Regions from separate parts of the Massilia sp. X63 genome, predicted to be linked through region 1. Evidence: predicted binding sites of a transcription regulator. Region 1 holds the regulator's gene; the other holds the start of a gene.
The links. The regulator LexA, encoded in region 1, represses DNA repair genes until DNA is damaged. The targets are predictions, from matches to a motif close to ACTGTATNNNNATACAGT.
Positions count from the first base shown of each region.

Region 2: imuA (translesion DNA synthesis-associated protein ImuA) is a predicted target of LexA. The motif match lies at 4,796-4,813, and genes of this name have one in related genera.

Region 1 is NZ_JBFTEF010000006.1:246,676-253,717, forward strand. Features, by position in the region: gene purF (amidophosphoribosyltransferase) at 1-249, shown strand, start outside; gene AB3347_RS14510 (cystathionine gamma-synthase family protein) at 262-1,515, shown strand; gene AB3347_RS14515 (sel1 repeat family protein) at 1,631-2,365, shown strand; gene lexA (transcriptional repressor LexA) at 2,440-3,072, opposite strand; gene rpsF (30S ribosomal protein S6) at 3,368-3,760, shown strand; gene priB (primosomal replication protein N) at 3,800-4,090, shown strand; gene rpsR (30S ribosomal protein S18) at 4,137-4,427, shown strand; gene rplI (50S ribosomal protein L9) at 4,465-4,917, shown strand; gene AB3347_RS14545 (replicative DNA helicase) at 5,060-6,445, shown strand; gene AB3347_RS14550 (DUF47 domain-containing protein) at 6,568-7,042, shown strand, end outside.
Region 2 is NZ_JBFTEF010000006.1:118,446-125,487, forward strand. Features, by position in the region: gene AB3347_RS13960 (cbb3-type cytochrome c oxidase subunit I) at 1-525, shown strand, start outside; gene AB3347_RS13965 (cytochrome c) at 522-1,316, shown strand; gene AB3347_RS13970 (hypothetical protein) at 1,326-1,499, opposite strand; gene AB3347_RS13975 (endonuclease/exonuclease/phosphatase family protein) at 1,736-2,824, shown strand; gene AB3347_RS13980 (DUF86 domain-containing protein) at 2,935-3,351, opposite strand; gene AB3347_RS13985 (putative Na+/H+ antiporter) at 3,364-4,602, opposite strand; gene imuA (translesion DNA synthesis-associated protein ImuA) at 4,847-5,581, shown strand; gene AB3347_RS13995 (DNA polymerase Y family protein) at 5,511-7,042, shown strand, end outside.

The sequences.
Region 1 (7,042 bases):
TGCCAGGAGATCACCGCCGACCGCCTGGTCTACCAGGACATCGATGCGCTCAAGCGCGCGATCTCGGACGTCAACCCGGCCCTGAAGAACTTCGAGGCCTCGTGCTTCGACGGCGTCTACGTCACCGGCGACGTGACACCGGAATACCTGGACCTCCAGGAATCGGCACGCCACAACGGCAGCAGCAAGCCGGTCGAGGACGCGCCGACCAACCAGCTCAACCTCAACCGTCCGGTCACGGCGGAGTGACGGGGGCCTCCCATGAGTGAGTCGCAAGCAAAGCCGGCTTCGTACGGCTTCACCACCACCGTCCTGCACAACGACCGCCGCAAGGCGGTCGAGCACGGCTCTCTGCACAAGCCGGTGCACACCTCGGTGGCCTTCGGCTACGGCGACGCGCGCCAGCTGGCGTCGGTGTTCCAGGGCAAGGAGCCGGGCTTCCGCTACGGCCGCCAGGGCAATCCGACCGTCGGCGCGCTCGAGGACAAGATCAGCAAGATGGAAGACGGCGTCGGCACCATCTGCTTCGCCACCGGCATGGGCGCCATCGGCGCGCTGTTCCAGGGGCTGCTGCGCGCGGGCGACCACATCGTCTCGTCCTCCTTCCTGTTCGGCAATACCAACAGCCTGTGGCAAACCGTGGCCGGCCAGGGCGTCGCCGTCGATTTCGTCGATGCGACCGATGTCGCCAACGTCGAAGCAGTCTTGAAGCCGGACACGCGCATGGTGTTCGTGGAGACCATCGCCAACCCGCGCACCCAGGTGGCCGACCTGGCGCGCATCGGCCAGCTGTGCCGTGAGCGCGGCATCCTGTACGTGGTCGACAACACCATGACCACCCCCTGGCTGTTCCGTCCGAAGGCGGTGGGGGCGGGCCTGGTGGTCAATTCCCTGACCAAGTCGATCGGCGGTCACGGCAACGCGCTGGGCGGCGCGCTGACCGACACCGGCCTGTTCGACTGGAGCGCCTACCCGCACATCGCGCCCAACTTCCGCAAGCAGCCGGTCGCAGCCCAGGGCCTGGCCCAGCTGCGCGCCAAGGCGCTGCGCGACTTCGGCGCGGCCCTCGGGCCGGAAGCGGCGCACCACATCGCGGTGGGCGCCGAGACCCTGGCGCTGCGCATGGAACGCACCTGCGGCAACGCGCTGGCGCTGGCCCGGATGCTGGAGGCCGATGAGCGCGTGGCGGCGGTGCACTACCCGGGCCTGGCCTCGCACCCGCAGCACGGCATCACGGAGGTGCTGTTCCGCGCGGGCGGCTCCCTGATGAGCTTCGAGCTGCGCGAGGATATCGACTGCTTCGACTACCTGAACCGCCTGCAGCTTGGCATCCCGGCCAGCAACCTGGGCGACACCCGCACCCTGGTGATCCCGGTGGCGCACACCATCTTCTTCGAGATGGGGGCGGAGCGGCGCGCCAGCATGGGCATTGCCGAGTCGCTGATTCGCGTTTCGGTGGGCATCGAGGATACCGACGACCTGCTGGCGGACTTCCGCCAGGCGCTGGACGCCTGAACGGGGTCGGCGCAACATGAAAACGGCAGCCTCGGCTGCCGTTTTTGCATCAGCGGTTGAGCGGGGCAGGGGAATGCCGCTATCATGGGATTTCTTTCCCTCATCCTCCTCTGCCATGAAGACCAAGCTGTTCCTTGCATCCCTGCTGCTGTGCGGCGCCGCCTTTGCCGGCGAGCTGGAAGACGCCAACGCCCTGTTCGAAAAAAAGGACTACGCTGCGGCCGTGAAGATCTACACCAGGCTGGCCAATGCCGGCAATCCGGCCGCCCAGCAGGCGCTGGGCCAGATGTACTTCTATGGCGAAGCAGGCGAGGTGGACGAGGCCAGGGCGGCCGCGCTGTTCAAGAAGGCTGCCGCCAAGGGCAACAAGATCGCCGCCGCTTCGCTCGAGATGATCGACCAGCGCGCCCAGCGCCGCAAGGAAATCGACTACTGGATCAGCGGCTACGACGGCGAAGACCTGAAGTCGGGCGAGTTCCGCTGCGTGACGCCGCGCATTCCGGCGATGTCGAAGATCAATGCCGATATCGACCGCATCGGCGCGGCCGTGGCCGCGTGGCAGGAGTGCTACAACAAGTTCGTTACCAACCTGAACGAGGCGACCCCGCTCACCAAGCGCATTCCGCCGGACATCCAGAAGCTGATGAACAAGGAAGAAATGGAGAAGTCGACTGCCTACCTGACCCAGCTGCACAGCAACCTGAGCGAAGAGGCGAAGGTAAGTTCGAAGCTGTTGCTGGCGGACTTCGCCGCCTGGCGCTCGGCGACCGAGGCCTATGTGGAAGAGCACAACAAGATGGTGAAGTCCGCCAAGAAGGACTCGTACTGGGCGGACAAGAAGATTCAGTAATCAGGATCTTCACCGGCGACGCGTGGGCCACGAGGGCCCACGCATTCGCGGACGATGCCGGAAGCGCGGGAGGCTCAGTGCCAGCTGCGCATCAGGCCGACCGCCAGGCCTTCCAGCGCGAACTCGTCTTCGGGCGACACCTGGATCACCTTGAAGTCCGGGTTTTCCGGCAGCAGCTCGACCAGGTTGCCGGTCTTGCGGTAGCGCTTGACGGTGACTTCTTCGCCGAGGCGGGCGACCACGATCTGGCCGTTCTTGGCGCTGTCGATCTTCTTGACCGCGAGGAAGTCGCCGTCGCAGATGCCGGCGTCGCGCATCGACCAGCCCTTGACCTTCAGCAGGAAGTCGGGGCGCGCCGAGAACATGGCGGCGTCGACGGAGTAGGTGGCTTCCACGTGTTCCTGGGCCAGGATCGGCGAGCCGGCGGCGACGCGGCCGACCAGCGGCAGCGACATCATCAGGGCCGCAGGCACCAGCGGGACCTGTTCGACCGAGGCGCCGACCAGGCGGATGCCGCGCGAGGTGCCCGGCGAAATCTCGATCGCGCCCTTGCGCGCCAGCGCCTGCAGGTGTTCTTCGGCCGCGTTGGCCGATTTGAAACCCAGCTCGGCCGCGATTTCGGCGCGGGTCGGCGGGAAGCCGGTGTTTTCGATCGCTTCCTTGATCAGGTTAAGGATCTGTTCTTGCCTTGCAGTGAGCTTGAGCATGGGTGTGTTACGGCAAATGGTTGTAAGAGCAGACTGTATTTTTGTACAGTATTCTGATATGCGCAAGGGCAAACACGGGAAAACTGTAAAAAAATTGTGCAATGCAGTCTGAAACGCCCACGAAGTGTGGTGCGACGCACGCATGCCGCCCCGAACCGCCGGGCTTTGCTGCGCCCAGGCCACGCCCCCGATTCCCATCGACGCATTTTTCCGGCTATAATGGCAGGCTTTCCCTTCCCACACTCGTCTTGACGCCGAGGTGGGCATTTGTTTAAACGTCCTTAAGGAGTGTTGCATGCGTCATTATGAAATCGTTTTTATCGTCCACCCGGACCAGAGCGAGCAAGTCCCGGCGATGATCGAGCGTTACAAGACCACGGTGACCAGCCGCGGCGGTAACATCCATCGCGTGGAAGACTGGGGCCGTCGCCAGATGGCTTACCAGATCCAGAAGCTGCCGAAAGCCCACTACATCTGCATGAACATCGAGTGCGACAACGAGACCCTGGTCGAGCTGGAAACCGCATTCAAGTTCAACGATGCCGTCCTGCGTCACCTGACCGTCAAGATGAAGAAGGCCGAAACCGCACCGTCGCCGATGATGAAGTCGGTCCAGCGCGAAGACGCAGCCAAGAGCCACCGCGCAGAAGCCGCAGCGCCTGCCGCTGCCCCGGCCGCAGCTGCCTAAGTTTTTCCCCAGGAATTCAGCAGGAAGCGACACAGCGCAGTGAACCAGTTCCAGCTCATCGCGACCATCGCGGAGCGTGACGTACTGCGTTATACCCCGGCCGGCGTCCCCATCGTGGGCGTCATCCTGATGCACAGTTCGCAGCAGGAAGAGGCAGGGGTGGCAAGGCAGGTCGAGTTTGATATCCCCGCGCTGGCCGCGGGCACGATTTCAGGCCGGGTTGCCGACGCCGAACTCGGCGCCGCCTACCGCTTCGAAGGATTCCTCGCACGGAAGAACCGCAACAGCAAAGCCTTGGTGTTTCACATCATTGATTTCAGTGCCGCATAGTCGCCCAGCGACACGGCCAATTTAGATTAGATACAGGAGCCTCGAAATGGCATTCGGTAAAAAGTTCGACAAAAACAAAGCTAAAGAAAAACTCAAGCGCAAACAGCAGAACCCGCTGTTCAAGCGCAAGAAGTTCTGCCGCTTCACCGCCGCAGGCGTGGAACAGGTGGACTACAAGGACGTCGACACCCTGAAGGACTTCGTCCAGGAAAACGGCAAGATCATGCCGGCACGCCTGACCGGCACCAAGGCGCACTACCAGCGCCAGGTCGACACCGCCATCAAGCGCGCACGCTACCTCGCGCTGCTGCCGTACACCGACCTGCACAACGCCTAATCGTCGGCACGTCAGTCAGAATACCTGGAGAATAAATATGCAAGTTATCCTGCTCGAAAAAGTGGTCAACGTCGGCAACCTGGGCGACGTCGTCAAAGTCAAGGACGGTTACGCACGTAACTTCCTGATCCCGCAAAAGATGGCACGCCGCGCCACCCAGGCAGCCGTGGCCGAGTTCGAAGTCAAGCGCGCCGAACTGGAAAAAGCAGCAGCTGAAAAGCTGTCGGCTGCCCAGGCACAAGGCGACAAGCTGAGCGGCATGACCGTCACCATCGCCCAGAAGGCGGGCGTGGACGGCCGTCTGTTCGGTTCGGTCACCAACTTCGACATCGCCGAAGCCCTGAGCAAGCAAGGTTTCGCCGTCGAGAAGTCGCAGGTTCGCATGCCGACGGGTCCGCTGAAGACCACCGGCGAGTTCCCGGTCGCCGTCGCGCTGCACACCGACGTCGTCTCGGAGATCACCATCGCCGTCGTCGGCGAAGCTGCTTAATAGCAGACAAGCGCAGGGTGGGTGTATGCCCACCAGTGCGTTGTTGTATAAATGAAAAAGCCGGGTTCGCCCGGCTTTTTTATTGGTGGAAATTCTCACCAATGATGTCAGCCGTGTGACCGGAAACGGTATAATGCCCGCCATGAATTCCCCATCCGATCCGCAAGTCGATTCCCTGCGCATCCCGCCGCATTCCATCGAAGCAGAGCAGTCCGTCATCGGCGGCCTCCTGCGCGATAACGCGGCCTGGGACCGCATTGCCGACTTCATGCACGCGGACGATTTTTACCGCTACGACCACCGCATCATCTTCGAACAGATGGTCCGCCTGATCAACGCCGGCAAGCCGGCGGACGTGATCACGGTCTACGAAGCCTGCAACATGCTCGGCAAGGCCGAGGAAGTGGGCGGCCTGCAGTACCTGAACGCGATGGCGCAGAACACGCCGTCGGCGGCGAATATCCGCCGCTACGCCGAGATCGTGCGCGACCGCGGCATCCTGCGTAAACTCATCACCGTCGCCGACGAGATCTCGGGCAATGCCTTCAACCCGCAAGGCAAGGAAGTCAAGCAGATGCTCGACGAGGCCGAGTCGAAGATCTTCGCGATCGCCGAATCCGGCGCCCGCGGCGCCCAGGGCTGGAACCCGATCCAGCCGCTGCTGACCCAGGTGGTCGAGCGCATCGACGAGCTGTATTCGCGCGAGAACCAGGGCGAGATCACCGGCGTGCCGACCGGCTTCATCGACCTCGACCGCATGACCTCGGGCCTGCAGCCGGGCGACCTGGTCATCGTGGCCGGCCGTCCGTCGATGGGCAAGACGGCGTTCTCGGTCAACATCGGCGAGAACGTGGCGATCGAAGCCGGCCTGCCGGTGGCCGTGTTCTCGATGGAGATGGGCGGCGCCCAGCTGGCCATGCGTATGCTCGGTTCGGTCGGCCAGCTCGACCAGCACCGCCTGCGTACCGGCCGCCTGAACGACGAGGACTGGCCGCGCCTGACGCACGCCATCCAGAAAATGAACGACGCCCAGCTCTACATCGACGAGACGCCGGCGCTGAACCCGATCGAGATGCGCGCACGGGCACGACGCCTGGCGCGCCAGTGCGGCAAGCTGGGCCTGATCATCGTCGACTACCTGCAGCTGATGCAGGGCAGCCAGCCGGGCGACAACCGCGCGTCCGAGATCTCGGAGATCTCGCGTTCGCTCAAGGGCCTGGCGAAAGAGCTGCATTGCCCCGTCATTGCCCTGTCCCAGCTGAACCGCTCGCTGGAACAACGACCCAACAAACGTCCCGTCATGTCCGACCTGCGCGAATCGGGCGCTATCGAACAGGACGCCGACGTTATCATCTTCCTGTATCGTGACGAGGTCTACAATCCCGACTCGCCGGATAAGGGAACCGCCGAGATCATCATCGGTAAGCAGCGTAACGGCCCGATCGGGGCGATTCGCCTTACCTGGATCGGCTCCTACACCAAGTTTGGCAACTACAGCGGTAACCTCGCCATCTACCAGGGCGACTAAGTTCGAGCAGTGCCAAGCGAAGTGTCACTTTCACTATAAGCCGGCAACAAGCCGGTTCACTTTGCCGCCGCCAGCCGTGGCAGCGGTTTTGAAGTCCCAAGAGATTCACAACGGAGAATAAAATGTTCGGACGCCTGATGCCCCAGGAGGGCAAGTTTTTTGACCTGTTCAACCAGCACGCCGCGCTGTGCGTGAAGGGCGCGCAGGAGATGGTTGGCCTGATGACCCACTTCGACGACCTGGAAAACCGCACCCACGCCGTGGAGAGCATCGAAAAACAGGCTGACAAGATCACCTACGCCACCGTCGACCTGCTGCACAAGACCTTCATCACCCCGCTCGACCGCGACGACATCCACAAGCTGATCACCAGCATGGACGACATCCTCGACATGATGGAAGACGCAGCGCAGACCGTCTCGCTGTACGACCTGCACGCCGTCACCCCGGAAGCCGCGCGCCTGGCCGAACTGTGCCTGTCGGCCTGCAAGAAGGTGCAGGAAGCCGTCGCGCTGCTGCACGACATGGGCAACGCCCAGAAGATCGTCGCCATCTGCGAAGAGATCGACCGCTTCGAGTCGGATGCCGACCACGTGA
Region 2 (7,042 bases), 130 kb from region 1:
CACCTGATCTTCGGCGGCGCCATCGTCATCATGTACTTCGCCCTGGCCTACGACCTGTGGCCGCACCTGACCGGCAAGCAGCTGGTGGCGGGACGCATGATGCGCGCCCAGCTGTGGCTGTGGTTCGTCGGCATGATCGTGCTGACCTTCCCCTGGCACGTGACCGGCATCCTCGGCATGCCGCGCCGGATGGCCTACTTCGACTACAGCCATCCCGAGATTGCGCCCCAGGCGATCACGGTGATCATCACCTTCTGCGGCGGGCTGCTGCTGGTGCTGTCGGGCCTGCTGTTCCTGCTGGTGCTGCTGCGCGGCCACCGCAGCGAGCGCGTCACGCTGCCCGAGTTCCGCTTCAGCCAGCCGGTGCATGCGGGCGGCCGCATTCCCGCCGCGCTGAACGGCTACGCGCTGTGGCTGGCGCTGATGATCGGGCTGTCGCTGGTGAACTACGGCTACCCGATCAGCCAGCTCATCGCGCTCAAGCAGACCTCGGTGCCGGCAGTGCCGGTAGGAGCACAGCCATGAGCGTCGACAAGACCTTTTCGTTCCGCAACCGCTGGTTCACCTGGAGCGTGGCGATCCTGGCGGCCATCGCCTTCGCCGCCGCGCTGATCGGCTTCGTGTGGGTACCGCGGGCCCATGCGCGCGCCGCGATGGAAAGCCTGTGGGAAGCCATCTGTAGCGCCGCGGGCGCGCCGGCGCCCTACCAGGGCGCGGCCCTGCCCGAAGACGAGCGCAAGTACCCCAGCAGCGTGATCGTGAGCGCCACCATGATGGGCGGCGAAGAGGGCGCTTCGGTGGGGCGGGGCGCGACGCTGGCGATGGCCTGCACCATGTGCCATGGCGCACGCGGCACCAGCCCGGCCGGCACTCCGCACCTCGCGGGGCAGCCGGCCTCGGCCACGTACAAGCAGCTGCGCGACTTCGTATCCGGCCACCGCCAGAGCGCCATCATGCGGCCGCTGGTGATAAACCTGAGCGACCAGGACATGCGCGACCTGGCGGCCTACTATGCCTCGCTCGAACGCGAGCGGATCGCCGCGGTGGCGCCGGTGGCGCAGCAGAGCCCGCGCCTGGTGCGCAACGGCGACCCGATGCGCTCGATCGGCGCCTGCGCGTCCTGCCACAGCCCGCATGCGCTGCGGCCGGCCACGCCGGTGCTGGAAGGCCTGTCGGAGACCTACCTGCGCAACCAGCTCTCGGCCTTCCGCGACGGCCGCCGCGCCAACGACATCAACCGCCAGATGCGCAATGCCGCGCACGGCCTGACGGACCAGGAAATCGTGGAGCTCAGCCGCTACTACGCGGCGCGCTGAACGAGGGGATCAGTCGATGAGCAGGAGGAACAGGCCGCCGTAGGCCAGCACGGCCGGCACGATGACCAGCAGGATGCCCAGCAGGGGATAGGCATTCAGGCGCAACCTGGATGCGGGGCGCGCGGCGCGCTCGATGTGTCGAGCACGGCAGCTTGTCTTGTCTGCTGGCTTGCTGAGGTCCATGCCGGCTTCCTGGTTCGTGCGACATCCCAAAAATAGATCCAGGCCGGCGGGTTTTCAAGAGGATTGCGCAAACATGCGTAAGGAGGCCGTCCAGCAAGCTCTCAGGCTGCTATGAACCGGATCAGCTTTCCGCTTGTGCACGCTATCGTACAGACGACCGCGTGCGAAAGCGGGCATACTTGCGCCATCGCATTTGTGATGAGCCACTGTTCAACGCCGTCGAGATCAAGACCACCATGCTGCCTACTTTCGTGACCCTGGTTGCCGTCATCGTCCTTGCGACGCTGCTGCCCCTGTTGCGATGTACCGGGTGGTGGATCCGGGACCTGGATTTCCCGCGCCTGCAACTGGCCATCCTGTCGCTCGCCGTGCTGGTGGGGCAATTCGTGTTCCTCGACTGGCGCGACAGTTCCTACTATTGGCTGCTGGCGGTCAACGCGGCTTGCCTGGCCTACCAGGCCTGGTGGATCCTTCCCTACACCAAGGCTTATCCCCATGAAGTGAAAGTCGCGGTGGTCGGCGGGGCGCACCGGCAGTTTCGTATCCTGACGGCCAATGTCTTGATGCCGAACCGGAATACCGAGGGATTGATCGCCCTGATCCGGCAGCACCAGCCCGACATCTTCGTCACGCTGGAAACGGATGCATGGTGGCAGGAAAGGCTGGATGTGCTGCAGGACGACTATCCGCATGCGCTCAAGTGTCCGCTCGACAATCTATATGGCATGCACGTGTATTCTCGCCTGCCGCTGGAGGACAGTGCGATCCAGTTCCTGGTCGAAGACGATATCCCGTCGATCCATACCCTGGTGATCCTGCCGTCCGGACACAAGGTGCGCATGCATTTCCTGCATCCAACGCCGCCGAGCCCGACCGAGCACATGGAATCGACCCAGCGCGACGCCGAATTGCTGGTGGTGGCCAAGAGCGTGGCGGAAGCCGGGCTGGAAACGCCGGTGATCGTCGCTGGCGACCTGAACGACGTGGCGTGGTCGACCACGACCCGGCTGTTCCGCAAGATCAGCGGCCTCCTCGACCCGCGCATCGGGCGCGGCATGTTCAATACCTTCCACGCCGGCTACTGGTTTGCACGCTGGCCGCTCGACCACCTGTTCCACAGCGAGCATTTCACGCTGTCCCTGATCCAGCGCCTGCCTTCCTTCGGCTCGGACCATTTCCCGATGCTGGTCGAGCTCACCTATGACAGCGCGCGCGGCGCCGACCAGGAGGGATTGGTCGCGGACAAGGAAGACGAAGCGCTGGCGGAAGAGAAGATCGCCGCCGAGGATGTGGAAGTCTCCGACGTCCACGAGCCCCAACCCTGAAAGCGTCCAGCAAAGCCCTCATTGCTGCGTTGCGTCGTCTTGCCGTACTGACGTACTGTCAGCGACTCCGCGCCTTGCCCTGAGGGCTCTGTTGGACGCTTTGGATCAAATCAGGCCGTTGCGGCTCCGCTGACCAGCGCCTGGGCATAGAGGGTGAAATCGTCCAGCCCGCGCTTGAGGATCGTCACCAGGGCCGGCAGCGGCGCTTCCTGGTAATCCCATTCGGCGCGGCAGAATTCGCCGGTGCGCTTGAGCTCTTCGGCCAGCAGGGGGGCGATCCAGCCGTGTTCGGCCAGCAGGGTGATGACTTCGCGCTCGTCCTGCGGCAGGCCGAGGCGGACGTTGCCGATCACGTAGTCGCCCATCTCGATGGCGGCCTCCCAGGCCCGGATCACGTTGAGGGTGGCCGCGTCCTGGCGCGTGAGGTCGCTCACGAAAGTGGCCGGGCCCTTTTCGTATTCTTCGCGTGCGCGCCGGCAGCAGCGCTCGATGGTGGCGGCCTTGTGTACCAGGATGTCGTCGTCCATGTCTTTACTCCATCAGATCAGGAACAGCAGCGCCGCCACGCAGGTCGGTCCCAGCGCCCCCAAAAACAGCCCGCCCATGCCGATCGAGCCCTCGTCGAAGCCTTCGCGCAGCAGGGCGGCACCGGCCGGGTTGGGCGCGTTGGCGATCACGGTCAGGCCGCCGCCGCCGACCGCGCCGGCCACCAGCATGTACTTGGCGTGATCGGACAGCCCCTCGATCAGCGAACCGAGGTAGGTCAGGGCCGCATTATCGGTGATTGCCGTCAGGGCCAGCGCGCCGAAGAACAGCGCGGTCGGCTCCAGGCTCGACACCAGCGGCTGCAGCCACCACTGTTGCATGCCGCCCAGCACCACCAGTCCGGCCAGGAAGAAACCGACCAGCAGGCCTTCCTTCAGGATCAGGGGCGACTGGTGCTTCGGATAGGCCTGGGTATAGCCGAGGAACAGCAGGAACAGGCCGATGAACAGCACCGGATGGTGGGCCAGCAGCACCACGCCCGCCAGCAGGGCCAGGTGGACCGCCGAAACGAGCCAGGGCATGCGCACGTCTTCGACCACCTTGCCTGGCTCCAGGTGGCGGCGCAGCAGCAGGGTAATGAGGGTCGCGTTGAAGATCACCGCCAGCGCGGCGCGCCAGCCGAAGGTCGAGGCCATGAAGGCGCTGTCCCAGCCCCAGGTGCCGGCCACCATCAGCACTGGCGGTGCGGCATAGGCGGTGAGGGTGCCGCCGATCGAGACATTCACGAACAATACGCCGAGCGCACCGTATTTCATCCACTCGGGAATGCCGGGCCGGAACACCTGGGGGGCCAGCATCAGGGCCGCCAGGGTCATCGCGGCCGGCTCGGTGATCAGGGAGCCTCCCAGCGGCACCAGCGCCAGGCCGAGCCAGCACAAGGCCACCTCGGTGCGGACCGGGGCCAACCGGGCCAGCATCGCCAGCAGGTCGCGCACGGCGTCGAGCACCGGCCTGGAGGCCGCGATCACCATCACCACGAACACGAACAGCGGTTCGGTGTACTGGCGCGACTCGACGTAGCCGATGGCCTCGGCGCCGCTTGCCAGCAGGGCCATGGCGAGGACCAGCACGAAGGCCCAGAAGCCGAACACGACCTCGACTTCGCCCAGCAGGTGGAACAGTCCGGCATGGCGCGGATGGCGCCGGGCCAACGAATGGAACAGCTTGGTGGAGAAGGTGTGAACCAGGGCGATCGCGAACAGGATGGCGCCGGTGAGCTGGAGCGTATTCACGGAGCGACTTCGTGGCGTGCGGGAGACAGGTTGATCATTGTCTGGATGTAAATGGACGAGTCAGCATTATTTCATGATTTGCGCGACCGGGCCGGATTTACAGGCAGGACGCAGCTTTAAGTTCTGTCAATACCAATCACCCGACTGGTATGTCCAAAATGAATACATCTTGCCAAATCCGGGCTCAGCGAGTACTGTACGTTTATACAGTACTTGTTTGCCAACCCATATGAATTGCTCATCCATGGCAGGGACTTCGTCGCCGTCTTCCGCCTCTCTGGCTGCGCCGGAGACCCTGCATCCTTCGCTCTGGCGCGCCTCGCAACTGGCGCGCTCCGGCACGCGTTGCGTCGATACCGGGCATGCGCCCTTGTCGTCCCAGCTGCCCGGCGGCGGCTGGCCCGTCGGCACCCTGGTCGAGCTGCTGCAGCAACAGCCCGGCATCGGCGAAATGCGCCTGCTGCGCCCGGCCCTGCAAGCCTGTGCCGAGCGCCGCATCGTCCTGCTCCAGCCGCCGCACCCGCCGCAAGCCCTGGCGCTGGCCGCGCTGGGCCTGCCGCCTTCGCAACTGCTGTGGCTGCGTACCAGCCGCAGCGCCGACGCGCTGTGGGCGGCCGAGCAGGTGCTGCGCAGCGGCAGCTGCGGCGCGCTGCTGTTCTGGGCCAATCATGCGCGCGGCGAAAGCCTGCGCCGCCTGCACCTGGCGGCCCAGGCCGGGGAAACCCTGTTCTTCATGCTGCGCCCGCTGGCCGCGGCGCAGGACGCCTCGCCCGCGCCCCTGCGCCTGGGCCTGCGGCCGGCCGCGGGCGGCCTGCACATCGACTTCGTCAAGCGCCGGGGGCCGCAGTGCGATGCGCCGCTGTTCCTGCCGCTTGGTTTACCGCTCACTTCTTCTCTCCTTCAACGACATGCGTTTGTGGATCGGCCTGTCATTACCCCAACTGCCGCTCGAGGTCTTCAGCCCCAGCTGGTGCAGTGACCCGGGCAGCGTCGTGCTGGAGCACGAACGCGTGCTGGCGGTTTCAACGGCGGCGCGCGCGGCCGGCGTCGGGCGCGGCATGCGGCGCGGCGGCGTGCTGATGCTCATGCCCGAAGCGCGCCTGCTCGAGCGCAGCGCCGCGCGCGAAGCCGAGGCGCTGGACGCGGTCGCGCTGGCGATGCTGCAATTCACGCCACAGGTCGCGCTGCTTGAAGAAGCCACGCTGCTGCTCGACATCGGCGCCAGCCTGCGCCTGTTCGGCGGCATCCGCGCCCTGTGCGCACGCGTGCGGGCCAGCCTGCGCACGCTCGGCTTCAGCGTCTCGCTCAGCTGCGCGCCGACGGCGCGTGCGGCCTGGCTGCTGGCGCGTGCGGGGGCGCACGCCGTGGCGCATGGCAGCGGGCAGGGGGGCGGGCAAGGAGGCGGACAAGATGCCGGCCGAGCCGGCGCGCGCGGCGCTGGCCGGGGTGGCCGCGGCGGCGGCCGAGCCTTGCGCATGGCCTCGCTCGAACGCCGCCTCGGCCGCCTGCCGGTGGCGCTGCTGCCGCCGGCGCGGCCCTACATGTCCTGGTTCGAGGGCATCGGCTGCGAGAGCCTGGCCGAGCTGCGGCGCCTGCCGCGTCCCGGCCTGCAGCGGCGTTGCGGACGCGAACTGCTCGACATGCTCGACGCCGCCTACGGCATGTGTCCCGAGCTGTTCGAATGGGTCGCCCCGCCCGAGAGTTTCCGGGCCCGGCTCGAATTGTTCGACCGCATCGAACAGGCCGATCTGCTGCTGGCCGGCGCCCACCACCTGGTGCTGCAGCTGGTCGGCTGGCTGTGTGTGCGCCAGCTCGCGGTGGAGCGTATCACCCTGCTGATGGAGCACGAGCGCGGGCGGGTAGCGATGCCGCCGACGGCGCTCGAGATCGCCCTGGCCGAACCGGGCTGGCGCGACGAGCACCTGGTGCGCCTGCTCAAGGAACGCCTGGCCCGGCAGGAGCTGCCGGCGCCGGTGATCGGACTCGCGCTGGAAGCGCGCCAGGTGCGGCCCATGGCGCCGCCGACCGAATCCCTGTTTCCCGAGCCGGGCGGCAGCGAGGAAGACCGCATGCGCATGCTCGAGCTGCTGGTGGCGCGGCTGGGGCCGGAAAACGTGCTGCAGGCGCTGCCGCAGGCCGACTACCGGCCCGAGGTCGCCAACGAATGGGTGCCGGTGCAGGGCGCTGCGCGGGCGTCGGGCAGCAGCGCCCGCCTGCCGCCCGACGTCGCCAGCCTGCCGCGCCCAAGCTGGCTGCTGGCCAAGCCGATCGCGCTGCTGATGCGCAACCACCGGCCCTTCTACGGCTCGCCGCTGAAGGTGGCCTCCACGCCCGAGCGCATCGAGGCCGGCTGGTGGAGCGAGACCCAGACCCGCGACTACTTCATCGCCGAGGGGCAGGACCACACGCTGTACTGGATCTACCGCGAGCGCATCGTCGG